DNA from 3 places in the Janthinobacterium sp. KBS0711 genome. Region 2 is predicted to be linked to each of the others. Evidence: predicted binding sites of a transcription regulator. Region 2 holds the regulator's gene; each other region holds the start of a gene.

Region 1 (5,248 bases), on a different contig from region 2:
CGTTGTCCTTGCGCCATTGTTCCAGGCTGATCAGGTCGCCGCTGACGACGTCGTCGACGAGGATGCGCTTGCCATCTTGGGAGACGACGAAACTCTCCCAGCGGTGCGCCGCGTCCGGCGTGTTTTCCACAAAGTTCAAGTCATAGTAAGGCTGGCCGTCGATGAGGCGTGCTTCTGGCGACGTTTCCATCACGGCGCCATGGGCGCGGCCGCCGGAGGTTTTTTCGATATGCGCCGACCAGGCCTTGATTTCAGGCAATGCCATCAAGGCGTCGACGGCGCGCGCGTTCTGCTCTTGCGCCGCCGTGTTGCCGCTCGCGGCCGGGGCATTGTCACCGTGCGGCGCGGACTGCTGGTGCACGTAAAAAGCGCCGAGCCCGGCGGCCAGCAAGCCAGCCAGGATGCCGGCGATGATGGTGGTTTTGGAAGAAGAGGCGCGTGGCGGCATGATGGTGGGCGTGAGAAAGAGGGACGATGGCGGCCATGCTAAAGCAAAACGCACAGGCCGGCAATCGCCGGGCTTGCCAACGGGTTTGCCAAATCCATGGACGAAAAAAAGCCACCTTCCGTAGAAGGTGGCTTTCGGGGCCGCCGGGGAGGCGCTGACAGCTTTTGGTCTGCCAGCCCTGTCGCGGCGTATGCGGCCAGTCGCGCCGTCGCCTGCGCGACTGGCCACCGGACATTACATCATGCCGTCCATGCCGCCCATGCCGCCCATACCACCCATGCCGCCGCCCATGCCGCCGCCTGCTTTGTCGTCAGCGATTTCGCAGACCATGCAGTCGGTTGTCAGCATCAGCGAAGCGATCGAAGCGGCGTTTTGCAGCGCCGAACGGGTCACTTTGGCTGGGTCCAGGACGCCCATTTCAACCATGTCGCCATACGTGCCGTTGGCAGCGTTGTAGCCGTAGTTGCCCGTGCCAGCCAGTACGGCTGCCACGACGACCGAAGCTTCTTCGCCAGCGTTTTGCACGATCATGCGCAGTGGCTCTTCCATTGCGCGCAGGACGATCTTGATACCAGCGTCTTGATCAGGATTGTCGCCCTTGACCGTGATGTTGGCGCGTGCGCGCAGCAGGGCTACGCCGCCGCCTGGCACGATGCCTTCTTCCACGGCAGCGCGGGTTGCGTGCAGTGCATCTTCAACGCGGGCTTTTTTCTCTTTCATTTCGACTTCGGTGGCTGCGCCAACCTTGATCACGGCAACGCCGCCAGCCAGTTTGGCGACGCGCTCTTGCAGTTTTTCACGGTCGTAGTCCGAGGTCGCTTCTTCGATCTGTACACGCACTTGTTTCACGCGTGCTTCGATCGAGGCAGCTTCGCCGGCGCCATCGATGACGATGGTATTTTCCTTGCCCACTTCGATGCGTTTCGCTTGGCCCAGTTCGGCCAGGGTCACTTTTTCCAGGGTCAGGCCGACTTCTTCAGCGATCACTTGGCCGCCGGTCAGGACAGCGATGTCTTCCAGCATGGCTTTGCGGCGGTCGCCGAAGCCAGGTGCTTTCACTGCGCAAGTTTTCAGGATGCCGCGGATGTTGTTCACAACCAGGGTGGCCAGCGCTTCGCCTTCGATGTCTTCTGCGATGATCAGCAGTGGACGGCCAGCTTTTGCGACTTGTTCCAGTACCGGCAGCAGGTCACGGATGTTCGAGATTTTCTTGTCGCACAGCAGGACGAATGGGCTGTCCAGTACGGCAACTTGTTTCTCTGGGTTGTTGATGAAGTATGGCGACAGGTAGCCGCGGTCGAACTGCATGCCTTCAACGATGTCCAGCTCGTCGTTCAGCGACTTGCCGTCTTCTACGGTGATGACGCCTTCTTTGCCGACTTTTTCCATCGCTTCAGCGATACGCTCGCCGATCGAGTAGTCCGAGTTCGCCGAGATCGCGCCAACTTGGGCGATTTCTTTGGTCGTGGTGCAAGGACGGGCGATTTTCGCCAGTTCTTCGACGGTTGCTGCAACAGCTTTGTCGATACCGCGCTTCAGGTCCATCGGGTTCATGCCGGCGGCAACGAACTTCATGCCTTCGCGCACGATGGCTTGTGCCAGCACGGTTGCGGTGGTGGTGCCGTCGCCGGCGTTGTCGCTGGTGCGGGAAGCAACTTCCTTGACCATTTGCGCGCCCATGTTCATGAGCTTGTCTTTGAGTTCAACTTCTTTCGCTACCGACACACCATCCTTGGTGACGGTAGGGGCGCCGAACGAGCGCTCCAGAACGACGTTGCGGCCTTTCGGGCCCAAGGTGACTTTGACTGCGTTGGCGAGGATATTGACGCCTTCGACCATCTTGGCGCGCGCTGCGTCGCCGAATACTACTTCTTTAGCTGCCATGTTCAATTCTCCTGAGTTTCGGGATGTATCTGTCTACAACGTGGAAACAATTACTTGACGACGATCGCCATGATGTCTTCTTCGCGCATGACCAGCAGCTCATCGCCGTCAACTTTGACGGTTTGGCCAGCGTACTTGCCGAACAGGACGCGGTCGCCCACTTTGACATCCAGAGGACGCACTTTGCCGTCGTCGAGAATCTTGCCATTGCCTACGGCAAGGACTTCGCCTTGATCCGGTTTTTCAGCAGCTGCATCAGGAATGATGAGGCCGGACGCAGTTTTGGTTTCCTGGTCGAGGCGTTTGACGATGACGCGATCGTTCAATGGGCGCAGATTCATACAAAACTCCTTAAAGTTCAATGGATAGGTGTTGCTAAATGAATACATGCCTGGCACAGCGCCAGGCGTGCTTTCAGTGACCGCCGTTGAAAGCAGCCCGCAACGGTCAAGCAAACCCCATGTCATCGAGTGCGTGCCAGCTAGGCAGTGGTGGCATCGCGGCGTCGCCCGCCGCGTAGCGTTCCCTGCTGTTGCCCGGCAGACACCATCATGTCCTGAGGATTGCTACGAAAGAGTTTGTTAGCACTCTCTACTAACGAGTGCTAATTATAGGGACGGTAGGGGGCTTATTCAAGGGCTTATTCTCCGGGAAGATAAGCTTAGACGTTCAGCGCAGCCTGCATTTACGCAGGGTTTGCGCAAACGCAAGCCTCGTTCCCGGGCGTCAGCAACAGGCGCGACTCTAGCATGCCCGCCAGGCGAAGGGCGTTCCTGTACGCACAGGAAACAGAGTTTTACTATGGACTTTGATAAGATGATTGTAATTGCATATCAATATCGCCACATATCCTCATCTGCACGAGAAAGCACACCATGCCATCGATCACTTCCCGTCCCGCCCTGCGCCTGCTGGGCGCCACCCTCATCGGTCTCGCCTGCCTGGGCAATGCCGCCGCGCAAACGCCCACCATCGTCGACGAGATCTCCGTGGCGGCCCTGACGCCGCAGCAAAAGGAAACGCTGCTGGGTGACCTGTTCAACGATCTGAACAAGGATGACGACGACCAGGAAGCGCACGTGTGGGACAACGGCGGCGACAGCGGCGTGCTGGTGAAAGTGACATATAACTTCAGCAACTCCGGCATGACGGAGCACAGCCTGAAGGCGCATGTGTGCCGCGACTTGAAATTCGTCGTCACGGCGGCTGGCAAAACGCAGGACTTGAGCCGCCGCACCTGTTCGCAGAGCAGCGGCCGCTGGGATGTGCAGGGCAAGGACCCGGCGCCCGTCGTGTATCCGCCTTTCCTGTCCGACGTGACGGTCGCCAAGCTGAACGCGAAAGAGCAAGCATCGCTGCTGAAGGCGGCCGTGCGCACCGTGAAAGATGAAGAGGATGGCAAGACGCGCCAGTGGAGCAACAAGGGACTGGGCAATGTCGTACCGCTGGCAGTGCGCCTGACGCCCTCGGGCACGGACGCCAAACCTGGCAGCTACAGCCGTACTTGCCGCGATTTGACAATGGTGCTTGATGGCAAGGGTGGACAACAGACGCTGACGCGCCGCTCTTGCGAAAACCGCTATGGCGGACTCGATATCGAACCCGATTACGTCGACGAGTAAAACGCTGCCATCGCGGCGCCGGAAGATGCGCGCACTTGGCGAAAAGCGCCGGAAAAAGTGTGTATTGTCCGCCAACTGCCCTGCATTGATGTAAATATGTGTGACAGCGGCGTGATTCGATTGACGCCCATGGAGCGTCCGCCCTATAGTGGCGGGATGATTTCCGAATTCAACGAATTATCCGACAAAATAGGCCTGCTGGCCGAAATGACCCATGCGCTGCGTCGTGAAAACGCGCAACTGCGCAAGGACAATGCCGCGCTGGCCGCCGAGAACGCCCTGTATGTGCAGCGCATGCGCGAAGCGCAGGAGCGGGTCGAGGCCTTGCTGGAAAAGATTCCCGAACTGGTGCAAGCCGGCCTGGAGCAAGCCGCTTCGGAAGCGGGCGCCTATATTGCCGAGAACGAGAAGGAAGCGTAATGCCGCGTGTCGATGTCAATATCATGGGCCAGTCCTACAGCATGGTGTGCCGCGACGGCGAAGAGCGCGCGCTGCGCGAAGCGGCGATCTATCTCGATAGCAAAATGAAAGCCATCCGCGACGCGGGCAAGGTCAAGGGTAACGACCGCATCGCCGTGCTGGCCGCCTTGGGCGTGGCCGCGGAGTTCCTTTCCGTGAAGTCGCCGCAAGGTCCGCTGTCGGAATTGACGATCCTGGAAGTGAAGCAGAAAATCTCGGCCATGCATACTGTCCTGGATAGCGCTCTGACGCCCCAGGAAAACCTTTTTTAAGCGCGTACGCGACGATTTGTCTTTGCGATGCGCGAGCAAAGGAGTAAACTTGGGTCTACCCTGCGGTGTTCGCGATTGCCATATATTCCTTGAACCATTTATGCGCATCGGTTGCGAATTTTGTTTGATGGGAGTGAGCGTCGCTCGTTCGACGAACCCGAAATTGAACTAACGTGACCACCTTGAACCGTTTGGTTCGGGATGCCGGCATAGCGGCACAGGCGGGGCCTAATTCGCAGTACTTGGTAGTACAACTGAAAACGGTTGCAGCATTGATGCGCAACCGTTTTTTTACGCCTGCTGCTTTGACACGGAGTCTGCATGAAACAATATTGGCTGATGAAATCCGAACCCGATGAAGTGAGCATCGACGACCTGATGGCGGCGCCCAAGCACACCATGCCGTGGTTTGGCGTGCGCAACTATCAGGCGCGCAACTTCATGCGCGATGGCATGCAGCCGGGCGATGGCGTGCTGTTCTATCACTCGAGCTGCCCGCAGCCGGGCGTGGCGGGCGTGGCCGAAGTGGCCAGCGGCGCGTATCCCGATCACAGCCAGTTTGA
Region 2 (5,248 bases):
GCCTTGAACCTGGGCGTGGCGCATGGCCTCGATCCGAAAGTCCTGTCCGACATCATGGCCAAGAGTTCGGGCCGCAACTGGACCCTGGAAGTGTACAACCCGTGGCCCGGCGTCATGGACGGTACGCCCGCTTCGCGCAATTACACGGGCGGCTTCGGCACGGCGCTGATGCTGAAAGACCTGGGTTTGGCGCAGCAGTCGGCCCTGTCGGCGAACGCGCCCACGCCCTTGGGAGGCTTGGTGCGCCAGTTGTACCAGATGCATGCGCAAGCGGGGTATGCGCAGCAGGATTTCTCCAGCATCGTGCAGATGCTGCAGCCCGGCTTGAATAAACCTGCCTGAGGAATTTTGGGCAAAAAAAAGCCCGCTGGTAAAAGCGGGCTAAATCCAATTCTTGGAAGAGTTGGAGGAGACAGATGCATTATGCTGCATCGCCACATATAACTCCAATTTATCTTTAGAATATCAACTATAGATTTCTGTGATATCTCTTCCTGGCAGCCGCGTGGCGGCTGCCAGCGCTACAGCGTTAGCCCGGAGTGCAGGCGATCTGCACGGTGGTGACGTTCGCTTCGCCCATGACGCCGACGCCGGTGTCTCCTACCACGTTGCATTTCAAGCCAGTTGGCTGGGCAAATACGCTGATGCCATAGGTGTCGCCATAGGGGACACGCGTTCCCATGGTGAAGGTCGTGCTGTCCTTGGCCACAGCGGTTTGCGCATTGCCGTAGATCAGGATCAGGCCGTCGGCTGTCAGGCCAGTCACCGTGCCGCCTACCGTATAACTATTTTGCGTGCATGAGACCGCTGCCTGGATGCTCAGGTAGTGACCGGCCGAACCGGTGCCGCCGCTGACGGCGCAAGTCATGTGGGCTGGCTGGCTCTGCACGGTGATGTTGTAGTCGGTGCCATAGTCGATGCGCTTGGCAAAGGTAAACGAGGTCTGGCCCGATTTAATCGGGAGATTGACGCCGCCGTTGGCCAGGACCAGGCCGTCGGTGTTCAAATTGCTGATGGTGCCACTGACATCATACGAGGCCTTGCCGCCGCAAGCAGCCAGTCCCAGGGTCAACAGCAGCGCGGCGAGTGGGCGCAGGCAGGATAACTTCATGTATTTCTCCAATCCAATATAGTGGTGACGAATCGCGTGGCTTACAGCGCCGTGCAGTTCAGTGCGGCGCCGGTCGTGGCGGCTGAACCCATGGTGCCGACGACATCGCGGCCGTTGGCGCTGGCAGAGCCTACGAACTTGCACGTCTGGCCCGTTGGATACGTCGCGATGGAAATATTGTAGGCAATGCCGTCATTGACATTCGGGAACGTATAGCTCGTGCTGCCTTTCAGCGGGCTGGTGGTGGTGCTGCCAATGGCCAGGGTCAAGCCGTCCGCGGTCAGGCCTGTGATCGTGCCGCTCAGCGGGTAGGTATTGGTTTCGCAGCTGACGAAAGCCGTGGTCACGGAATAGCTCGATGCCTTGCCTGCGCCATTGGTAATCTTGCAAACGGCGCCTTTTGGCTGCTGCGCGATGCTGATGTCGTAGCGGTCATCGGTATTGACCAGCTTGGTGAAAACAAAGGAGGTCTGGCCTGCGGAGACAGGCAAGCGTTCGCCATCATTCAGGAGAATCAGGCCATCTTTTGCCAGATTGGACACTTGGCCACTCAGATACAGGTTGCCGCCGCTGCCGCCGCAGGCTGCCAATGTGACGGCGCAAGCCGCCGCCAGCATCGAGCGCAGGTACAAATTTTTCATACATTCTCCAAAACGAATTAGGTTGGGTAGCGCAACGCGGACGCTGGCGCCGCATTGGAATGGCGCCTATTTTAGTCTATCTGGCAAGCTGAATGATCTTGCCTTGTATCACCCTGTAACAATTTTTCGCCGGGAAGCGCTGGCCCGGCCCCATTTCACGGGGGCGCAGCCATGTCGGCGGCGGCGATCAATGCGACAATAGACGCAGGCTGCGCACTGTGGCGCGGCATCCACCGTGAATCCCATGTCCCTTGCCCCTGTAAAACCTGCCGTGCCGCCCAAGGCCATCCTGTTCGACCTCGACGATACCTTGTGGCCCATCGCGCCCGTGATTGCCGCCGCCGAAACCTTGCTGCACGACTGGCTGGCCGCGCATGCGCCCAAGGTGGCGCAGCAGTTTTCCATCGAGGTGCTGCGCCAGCACCGCCTGGCCATGCTCAATGATCAACCGCATTTCCATGGCAACCTGATCGAGTTGCGCCGCGCTGGCCTGCTGACCGCCTTCGAAGCTGCCGGCGAGGATCCCGCCCTCGTCGACGGCGCCATCGCGCAGTTCCTGGCGGCCCGTCATCGCGTCCAGCCGTATGACGATGTCTTGCCGGGCCTGGCCTGGATGGGCCAGCGCATGCTGGTCGGCTCCATCTCGAATGGCAATGCGGACCTTGAAATTATCGGCCTGGCACAGCATTTTAAAGTGTCGATTGCCGCCAGCGACTTTGGCGTCGCCAAGCCTGACGCCAGCATCTTCCTGGCCGGTTGCGCCGCGCTGGGCGTGGCGCCCCACGAGGCCGTGTATGTCGGCGATGACCTGTATTTCGATGTGACGGGGGCGCAAGGGGCGGGCATGCGTGCCGTGTGGATGAACCGCAAGGGCAGCGACGCCAACCTGGCCGCCGGCGTGCAGCCCGACGCCATCTGCGCCAACTTTGATGAATTGCTGCTGTGGCTGCAGGGGCAACTGGAAGATTGATCGCCGCGGGACGGGCGAACGTGCATAATAGGCGCTGTTGCTGCACGTTCGGCCGCTTTCGTTGCCGCTTGCTTAACAAAATACTTTCTAAATAGAACACCATGCAACTCGATACACGTGCCCAAACACTGCTGAAAGCCCTGGTCGAGCGATATATCGCCGACGGCCTGCCGGTCGGTTCGCGCGCCTTGTCGAAAATTTCCGGCCTCGACCTGTCGCCGGCCACGATCCGCAACATCATGGCCGATCTGGAAGAGCTCGGTTATGTGTCCAGTCCGCATACCTCGGCCGGACGCATCCCCACGCCGCGCGGCTACCGCATCTTTGTCGACACCTTGCTGACCGTCCGGCACCTGGACGAGCATCTGGTGGAGTCGCGCATGCGCCTGCAGACGCCGCAGCCGCAAAAAACCATCGCCAACGCGGCGCAGATGTTGTCGTCGCTGTCGCAGTTTGCCGGCGTCGTGCTCAGCCCGCGCCGCGAATCCGTGTTCCAGCAAATCGAATTCCTGCGCCTGTCCGAAAAACGCATCCTGCTCGTCATCGTCGCGCCCGGCGGCGACGTGCAGAACCGCCTGCTGTTGACGGAGGCCGACTATACGCCGGCGCAACTGGTGCAATCGGCCAATTACATCAATCAGAATTATGGCGGCTTGTCATTCGACGCCGTGCGCGTGCGCCTGCAGGGCGAATTGCGCCAGTTGCGCGACGACATGGGCAGCCTGATGCAGGCGGCCGTGGAAGCGGGCAGCGAGGCGATGGCCGACCATAGCGACGACATGGTGATTTCCGGCGAGCGCAACTTGCTCAGCGTGAGCGATCTGTCATCGAACATGCATTCGCTGCGCCAGATGTTCGACATGTTCGAGCAAAAGACGGGCTTGATGCAGCTGCTCGACGTGTCGAGCAAGGCGACGGGCGTGCAGATTTTCATCGGCGGCGAATCGAACCTGGTGCCGATGGATGAAATGAGCGTGGTGACGGCGCCGTATGAAGTCAACGGCAAGATCGTGGGAACGTTGGGAGTGATCGGACCGACGCGCATGGCTTACGAGCGCGTCATCCCGATTGTCGATATCACGGCCAAGTTGCTGTCAAGCGCACTCAGCCATCATTGATGCGGTTCAATGCTGCGCCGGCCGGCCCCTTGCGGGAATGGCCGGCGTGGGTCAGGCTGTTTTGTGCGGGCAAGCTGTCTTGGTGCAGTTGCCGTAGATGGCCAGGGCGTGTTCGGCGATCTTGAAGCCGCGCTCTTCGGCCACTTTTTGCTGGCGGATTTCGATTTCTTCGTCGAAGAATTCTTCGACCCGGCCACAGTCGAGGCATACCAGATGATCGTGGTGGGAGCCTTCGTTGAGTTCGAAAATCGCCTTGCCGGTTTCAAAATGGTTGCGGTTGAGCAAGCCTGCCTGTTCGAATTGGGTCAGAACGCGGTAGACAGTTGCCAAGCCGACATCCATATTATCGGCCAGCAGAATTTTATACACGTCTTCCGCGGTCAGGTGGCGTACCGGGCTACTCTGGAAGATATCGAGTATCTTCAGCCGTGGCAGGGTGGCTTTCAGGCCGCTTGCCTTGAGATCACTAGGATTGTTACTCATGTTTGTTGCTCGTATGTGGGTCAGGTGCTTTATCATATAGCGTTTTGTCGGGGAGTGCCAAAATATGCTTTTTTTTGGCGGGCCGGTCACTCCTGGCGTTTTGTTCATCCAATTGAGGTCATTTATGCGCGTAACACCGGCTGTATTGCCATCTCTCTGGCACCGTATTTCATTTCGAGCACCAGTCGTGGCAGGCATGGTCTGTGTCGCGCTGGCCATGTCCGGCTGCGCCAGCCGTGGCATCCTGGGCGAAAAGCCGGCAGCTGCTCAAAAAGAAGGCAAGGAAGTAGTCCCGGAACAGGGCGCACAAACGACGACCATTACGCCGCTGCAAAAATTCATGTGGTTCTTCTCGCCCTACCGTCCTGACATTCAACAAGGCAACTTTGTCTCGGAAGAGATGCTGGCCCAGTTGAAAGTGGGCATGACGCGCGACCAGGTGCGTTTCGTCCTCGGCACCTCGCTGCTGACCGATATCTTCCATGCCGACCGCTGGGATTATCCATTCCGCCTGGCCCGGGGCAGTGGCGAAACCACCAGCAGCCGCGTGGTCGTGTACTTCGGCAAGGATGGCAAGGTTGAACGTTTCGAAGGCGGAAACTTGCCGACGGAGAAAGAATACATTGACCGCATCGCTGGTCCGTCGCCGTTCGCCAAGGTCGCCAAGGCCGACGTGCCTGCCGCCGTCGTCCCATCGCCCGTGGCGCCAAGCGCCGTGCCGGTGCCGGCCGATGCCGCCCCTGCCATTCCTGTGAGCAAGCCTGACGTTGCACCTGCACCCGCAACGGCGCCTGCCGCCGAGCCTGCACCTGCTGCCGAACCTACCAAATAAGCTGTTGTAAGAGAATAAAATGACTGAACTGAAAATTGCCATCGCTGGCGCCAGCGGCCGCATGGGCCATATCCTGATCGAAGCGGTCAGCAA
Region 3 (5,248 bases), on a different contig from region 2:
GCATCCCCGTGTTTACGCAAGGAGAAAATGCATGATTGCCGTGATTTTTGAAGTCTGGCCCAGCGCCGAAGGTCGCCAGCAGTATCTGGACCTGGCCGCTGCGCTACGGCCCCTGCTCGACGAAGTCGATGGCTTCATTTCCATCGAGCGCTTCAGCAGCCTGAGCGAGCCAGGCAAACTGCTGTCGCTGTCGTTCTTTCGCGACGAGGCGGCGCTGGCGCAGTGGCGGCAGCTGGAAGCGCACCGGGCGGCGCAATCGGCTGGCCGGCAGGGCGTATTTGACGATTACCGGCTGCGCATCGCCGCCGTCGTGCGCGATTACGGCATGCTGGACCGGCAACAGGCGCCGACCGACAGCCGCCAGCGCCACGATGCCTAGCGCTTAACGGGGCAGCGCGCCCTGCGTGATCTTGACCTTGACCCGATAGCTCGGTTGTTCCGCGTTCAGGGCGGGCGGCGTGGCCGGGTCGACGTCGAGCAAGGTAAACGTCAGGTGATTGACGGTGACGGAACTGGAAGCGCCGGGCATGGAATCGGACAGGACGATGTCGGTGGCGCCAGCACTGTTGAGCAAACTGAAACTGTAGCTGACGTAGCCTTTCCACACGCACACGGCGCCCTTGCGGCAGCGGCTGTCGTTGACGCGCTCGAGTTTCAGGGTATCGGTGGCCGTGATGGCGACCTGTTCGCCCGGCGACAGCACGTGGGTGACACTGCGCGGCGTGTTTTCCGCGTCGCCGGCGCTGCCGGCCGCGCCGCAGCCCGCCAGTACGGCCAGGCAGGCGAAGAACAGGGGAAGCAGCATGGTGCGATAAGAGCGGGTCAGGTAATGCATGTTTTTCCTTTCAGGTAGAGCGTCCCCGGCGTGCTTGTTCACGCGTGGGATAAAATGATGGTAACAAAATGATATTTTTCAGGCGCACTATTGGCGTGCTGCCGATGAATTGACGCGCCGGCCACGCGGCGCGCCGATTACTGCGTAAAATGGCTGTTTTGAAAATCAGGAAACAACCATGAAAAAAACCGACCTGGCCAAAAGCGATGCCAAGAAACTGATGGGAAAGATGAGTGTTCCCGGCGCCGGTGCATTCGGTAAGGAAGCGGTGGTCGTCGACCGCCGCGAGCAGCGCAAGCGCGATCAGGCCTTGGGCCTGGTGCCATTCGCCGTCAAGCTGAACAGCGATCTGGTGTTGCAATTGCAGACCCTGGCCAAGGAACGCGGCGCGGATCTGAATGAATTGGTTGCCGAAGTCCTCGTCAAGGGCCTGGCTGCAGCGTAAGGGCTGACAATGTTTATCTGTTGATAAATATCAGTTATAAAACCAAAAGGCGCCTTGCGGCGCCTTTTGCATTGCGGCATTGCTTGTGATTACACCCAGGCGGCCAGGGCGCCCTTCATTTTTTTCAGCGCCGCCACTTCGATCTGGCGGATGCGTTCGGCCGATACGCCGAACTCTTCCGCCAGCGCGTGCAGGGTGGCGCCGGAACCGTCGTCGTTGGCCAGCCAGCGCGCTTCGATGATGCGGCGCGAACGGGCGTCGAGCTTGCTCAAGGCCGTTTCCAGGCCTTCCGATTGCAGACGCGTCACTTGTTCCGCTTCCAGCACCTTGGTCGGCTCGCTTTGCTCCGACGACAGGTAGGCGATCGGCGAAAACTTGTCGTCTTCATCGTCGGTTGGCGATTCCAGCGCGATGTCGCGGCCGCTCAAGCGCGTTTCCATCTCGATCACTTCTTCGCGCTTTACGTCGAGCAGCTTGGCCAGCGCATCGATCTGCTTCGGCGTCATCGCGTCCAGGCCTGTCTTGTGGCTGCGCAGGTTGAAGAACAGCTTGCGCTGCGCCTTCGTCGTCGCAACCTTGACCAGGCGCCAGTTTTTCAGGATGTACTCGTGCATCTCGGCTTTCACCCAGTGCATGGCGTACGACACCAGGCGCACGCCCTGGTCCGGATCGAAACGTTTCACCGCTTTCATCAAGCCGATATTGCCTTCCTGAATCAGGTCGGCATGCGGCAAGCCATAGCCCAGGTAGCCACGGGCAATCGAGACCACCAGGCGCAGGTGCGACAGCACCAGTTCTTGCGCGGCGGCCAGGTCATTTTTTTCGCGCAGGCGTGTCGCCAGCGAAATTTCTTCGTCATGGGTCAACATGGGCAGGCGGTTCACGGCCGAGATATAGGCGTCAATATTGCCCAGATTGCCAGTGAACCCGAGGCCCAGCGCATTACTTTTGGTCGGAACCAATGCGGACGTTGCGGACATCATAGTCATGTTTTCTCCCTCGTAGTCTTGCTTTGTTCCAGTTGGCCACGTCACGCGACGTGGTCCGTTTGTCTGTTCGGTCTTGCGTATTCGGTCTTGTACTTTGCAGAGCGCGGCACCATCTTCATCTGGCGTCCATGGCGCTTCTGCTCTTGGTATGTCCCTATATTAGCACTCTCTGCTTGAGAGTGCCAATCAGCACATTTAATCGTCCTGATAGCCTAAATACTATGGCGATGTAATGCTTGATATATATCCAGATAGCGCTTCACGACAACGTAGTTAGTCTACGGCCTCTGGCTGAAGCGAGCCTTAAGAATACTTGCTTATTATCAAGATAGCAGCAATATGGGACGCATGGCGGCGCCAGGAGCGCCGCCATGGAAAGAGGGTCAGTTCAGGCGCGCCAGGTGGCGCTGCACGCAGAGGAAGGCGCCGATCAGGCCCAGGCTGGCGCTGACGGCCAGCAAGCCGGCCATCGGCAGCGGCGCCAGCGGCACCAGCTGGAATTCGGACGCATACAGGCGGGCAAACTCGGCAATCGCGGTATTCAGCGGCTGCAAGGCCAGCGCCACGGCGCCCAGGGCCAGCGCGCCGGCGCACAGGCCCAGCAGGGCGCCCGTGTAATAGAAGGGGCGGTGGATGAAAGTGTCCGTCGCGCCGATCAGTTTCGAGATGCTGATTTCATCGCGCTGCTGCATCACCTGCAGGCGGATGGTGTTGAAGACCACGGCGATCACGGCCACGCCCAGGGTGATGGCCAGCAGCAGCAGCACCAGGCGCAGCACGCCCAGCAGGGCAGCCAGGCGCTTGACCCAGGCCGAATCGACTTGCGCCGATTCCACGCCGGGCAAGTGGCGCAGCTGTTCCGCCACCGCATCGACGTCCTGCGCTTCGCTGGCGCTGCTGAAGGCGTCGAGTTTCAGCACATAGCTGTCGGGCAGGGGATTGTCGCCCAGTGTGCTCAGTACGTCGGCCAGTCCATTCTTGTCTTTCAGGGTGTCGAGCGCCTGTTCGCGGGGGATGAAGACGATCTTCGCCTTTTGCTCGCCGACGATCTTGCGCATGGCGCTGGCCAGGGCCACGGCTTGCTCGCGCGGCGTGTCGATCTTCAGGAAGACGCTGATTTCCGGGTCGACCGACATCTGTTCCGACATCGGGCGTACATTGTCGAGCATGGTCAAGCCGGCGAACGGGAGCGACAGGGCGATGGCGACTACTACGACGTTCAATAGAAAGCCGCCTGGCGACTTGCGCAAATGAATCAGCGCCGAACCGAGGGCGAAGCGATGTTGACGGAACCAGCCTCTCATGCCTGTTCTCCCTGCGCGTCATCCTGGTTGGGGGAGGGTGCAAAATCGGGATCGGGTGGCGCGAAGACGGGCGCTTGCGTGGCCTTGTCGATGGCGACCAGCTGGCCGTTTTTCAGGTGGATCACGCGGGCGGCGGCGTCGAGCATCTGTTCGTCATGGCTGGAAATGAGGCAGGTCACGCCCACCGAGTGGAATGCTTTCAGGGCGTCGAGCACCTTGTTGGCGCTGGCGCGGTCCAGGTTGGCCGTCGGTTCGTCGGCCAGGATGATCTGCGGCCGGTTGACGATGGCGCGCGCGATCGACACGCGCTGCTGCTCGCCGCCCGACAGCGACAGCGGACGCGCCATGGCGCGGTCCAGCAGTCCCACCTTGTCGAGCGCGGCGCGCGCGCGCTGTTCCGCGGCAACTTTATGCGCGCCGACGACGAGCAGCGGCAGCATGACGTTGGCCAGGATGGAGCGGTCGTTGAGTAACTTTTGCTGCTGGAAGATCAGGCCCATGTTACGGCGCAAAAACGGCACGCCGGCCGGCTTGATCTTGGCCATGTCCTGGCCATTGACGATCAGCTTGCCCGACGTGGGGCGTTCCATGGCGGCGATCATTTTCAGCAAGGTGGATTTGCCGGCGCCGGACGGGCCGGCCAGGAACACCAGCTCGCCCTTGGCAATACTGAGCGAAATGTCGCTGAGCGCCACGGCATCGGAGGAGTATTGCTTGGAGACGTGCTGAAATTCAATCATGTATGGGCTTATCCGAGCAGCGCTTCGACAAATTCGGCAGCCACGAAAGGCTGCAAGTCTTCAATTTTCTCACCGATGCCGATGAAATACACAGGCACGGGGCGCACGCGGGCAATCGCCGCCAGCACGCCGCCCTTGGCGGTACCGTCCAGCTTGGTAATCACCAGGCCGCTCAATTGCAGGGCATCGTCAAATGCTTTCACTTGCGTGAGGGCATTCTGGCCCGTATTGCCGTCGATGACGAGCAGGGTTTCATGCGGCGCGCCATCCATGCCCTTGCCGATCACGCGCTTGATTTTCTTCAATTCTTCCATCAAGTGCAACTGCGTCGGCAAGCGTCCCGCCGTATCGACCATGACCACGTCGATGCCGCGCGCCTTCGCCGATTGCACGGAGTCGTAGGCCACGGCGGCCGGGTCGCCAGATTCCTGCGAGATCACGGTAACGTTGTTGCGCTCGCCCCAGACCATCAACTGTTCGCGTGCGGCGGCGCGGAAGGTGTCGCCTGCGGCCAGCAGCACGGACTGGTTGTTCGATTGCATGTGCTTGGCCAGCTTGCCGATGGTGGTGGTCTTGCCGGCGCCATTCACGCCGGAAATCATCATCACCAGCGGCTTGTGGCGGCCCAGCTCGAAGCGCTTTTCCAGCGGCGAGAGCAGCTCGATCAGCAGCACTTTCAAGGCGGCCTTGACGGCGGCGGCGTCAAGCAGCTTGTCTTCCTTGACCTTTTTCTTCAATTCCGTCAGCAGGAATTCCGTGGCGTCGATGCCCGCGTCGGACATCAGCAAGGCCGCTTCCAGCTCTTCGTACAGGGCATCGTCGATCTTTGCGCCGATGAACAGCACGGACAAGGTGTTCGAGGTTTTCGACAGACCGGCCTTCAGGCGCGTCATCCACGATTTTTTCTCGGGTTCGGCGGCCACGATCACAGGCAC

The links. Region 2 encodes HrcA, which represses chaperone genes, less so after heat shock. Its sites were predicted from a motif close to TTAGCACTCNNNNNNNNNGAGTGCTAA; they were not measured.
Region 1: a site for HrcA is predicted at 2,914-2,940, ahead of groES (co-chaperone GroES). Genes of this name have one in related genera too.
Region 3: a site for HrcA is predicted at 2,429-2,455, ahead of rpoH (RNA polymerase sigma factor RpoH). Genes of this name have one in related genera too.

What each region holds. Positions count from the first base shown of each region.
Region 1 covers NZ_LBCO01000035.1:635,013-640,260, reverse strand. The annotation lists gene VM94_RS26045 (hypothetical protein) at 1-448, opposite strand, end outside; gene groL (chaperonin GroEL) at 683-2,332, opposite strand; gene groES (co-chaperone GroES) at 2,383-2,673, opposite strand; gene VM94_RS26030 (hypothetical protein) at 3,208-3,954, shown strand; gene VM94_RS26025 (DUF904 domain-containing protein) at 4,084-4,374, shown strand; gene VM94_RS26020 (cell division protein ZapA) at 4,374-4,685, shown strand; RNA gene ssrS (6S RNA) at 4,740-4,917, shown strand; gene VM94_RS26015 (EVE domain-containing protein) at 5,007-5,248, shown strand, end outside.
Region 2 covers NZ_LBCO01000024.1:1,020,968-1,026,215, reverse strand. The annotation lists gene mmsB (3-hydroxyisobutyrate dehydrogenase) at 1-342, shown strand, start outside; gene VM94_RS17235 (hypothetical protein) at 530-1,111, opposite strand; gene VM94_RS17230 (hypothetical protein) at 1,153-1,752, opposite strand; gene VM94_RS17225 (HAD family hydrolase) at 1,997-2,722, shown strand; gene hrcA (heat-inducible transcriptional repressor HrcA) at 2,824-3,840, shown strand; gene fur (ferric iron uptake transcriptional regulator) at 3,892-4,323, opposite strand; gene VM94_RS17210 (outer membrane protein assembly factor BamE) at 4,520-5,155, shown strand; gene dapB (4-hydroxy-tetrahydrodipicolinate reductase) at 5,175-5,248, shown strand, end outside.
Region 3 covers NZ_LBCO01000018.1:63,465-68,712, reverse strand. The annotation lists gene VM94_RS10060 (cytochrome P450) at 1-35, shown strand, start outside; gene VM94_RS10055 (antibiotic biosynthesis monooxygenase family protein) at 32-379, shown strand; gene VM94_RS10050 (hypothetical protein) at 383-835, opposite strand; gene VM94_RS10045 (hypothetical protein) at 1,014-1,280, shown strand; gene rpoH (RNA polymerase sigma factor RpoH) at 1,370-2,263, opposite strand; gene ftsX (permease-like cell division protein FtsX) at 2,653-3,573, opposite strand; gene VM94_RS10030 (cell division ATP-binding protein FtsE) at 3,570-4,313, opposite strand; gene ftsY (signal recognition particle-docking protein FtsY) at 4,322-5,248, opposite strand, start outside.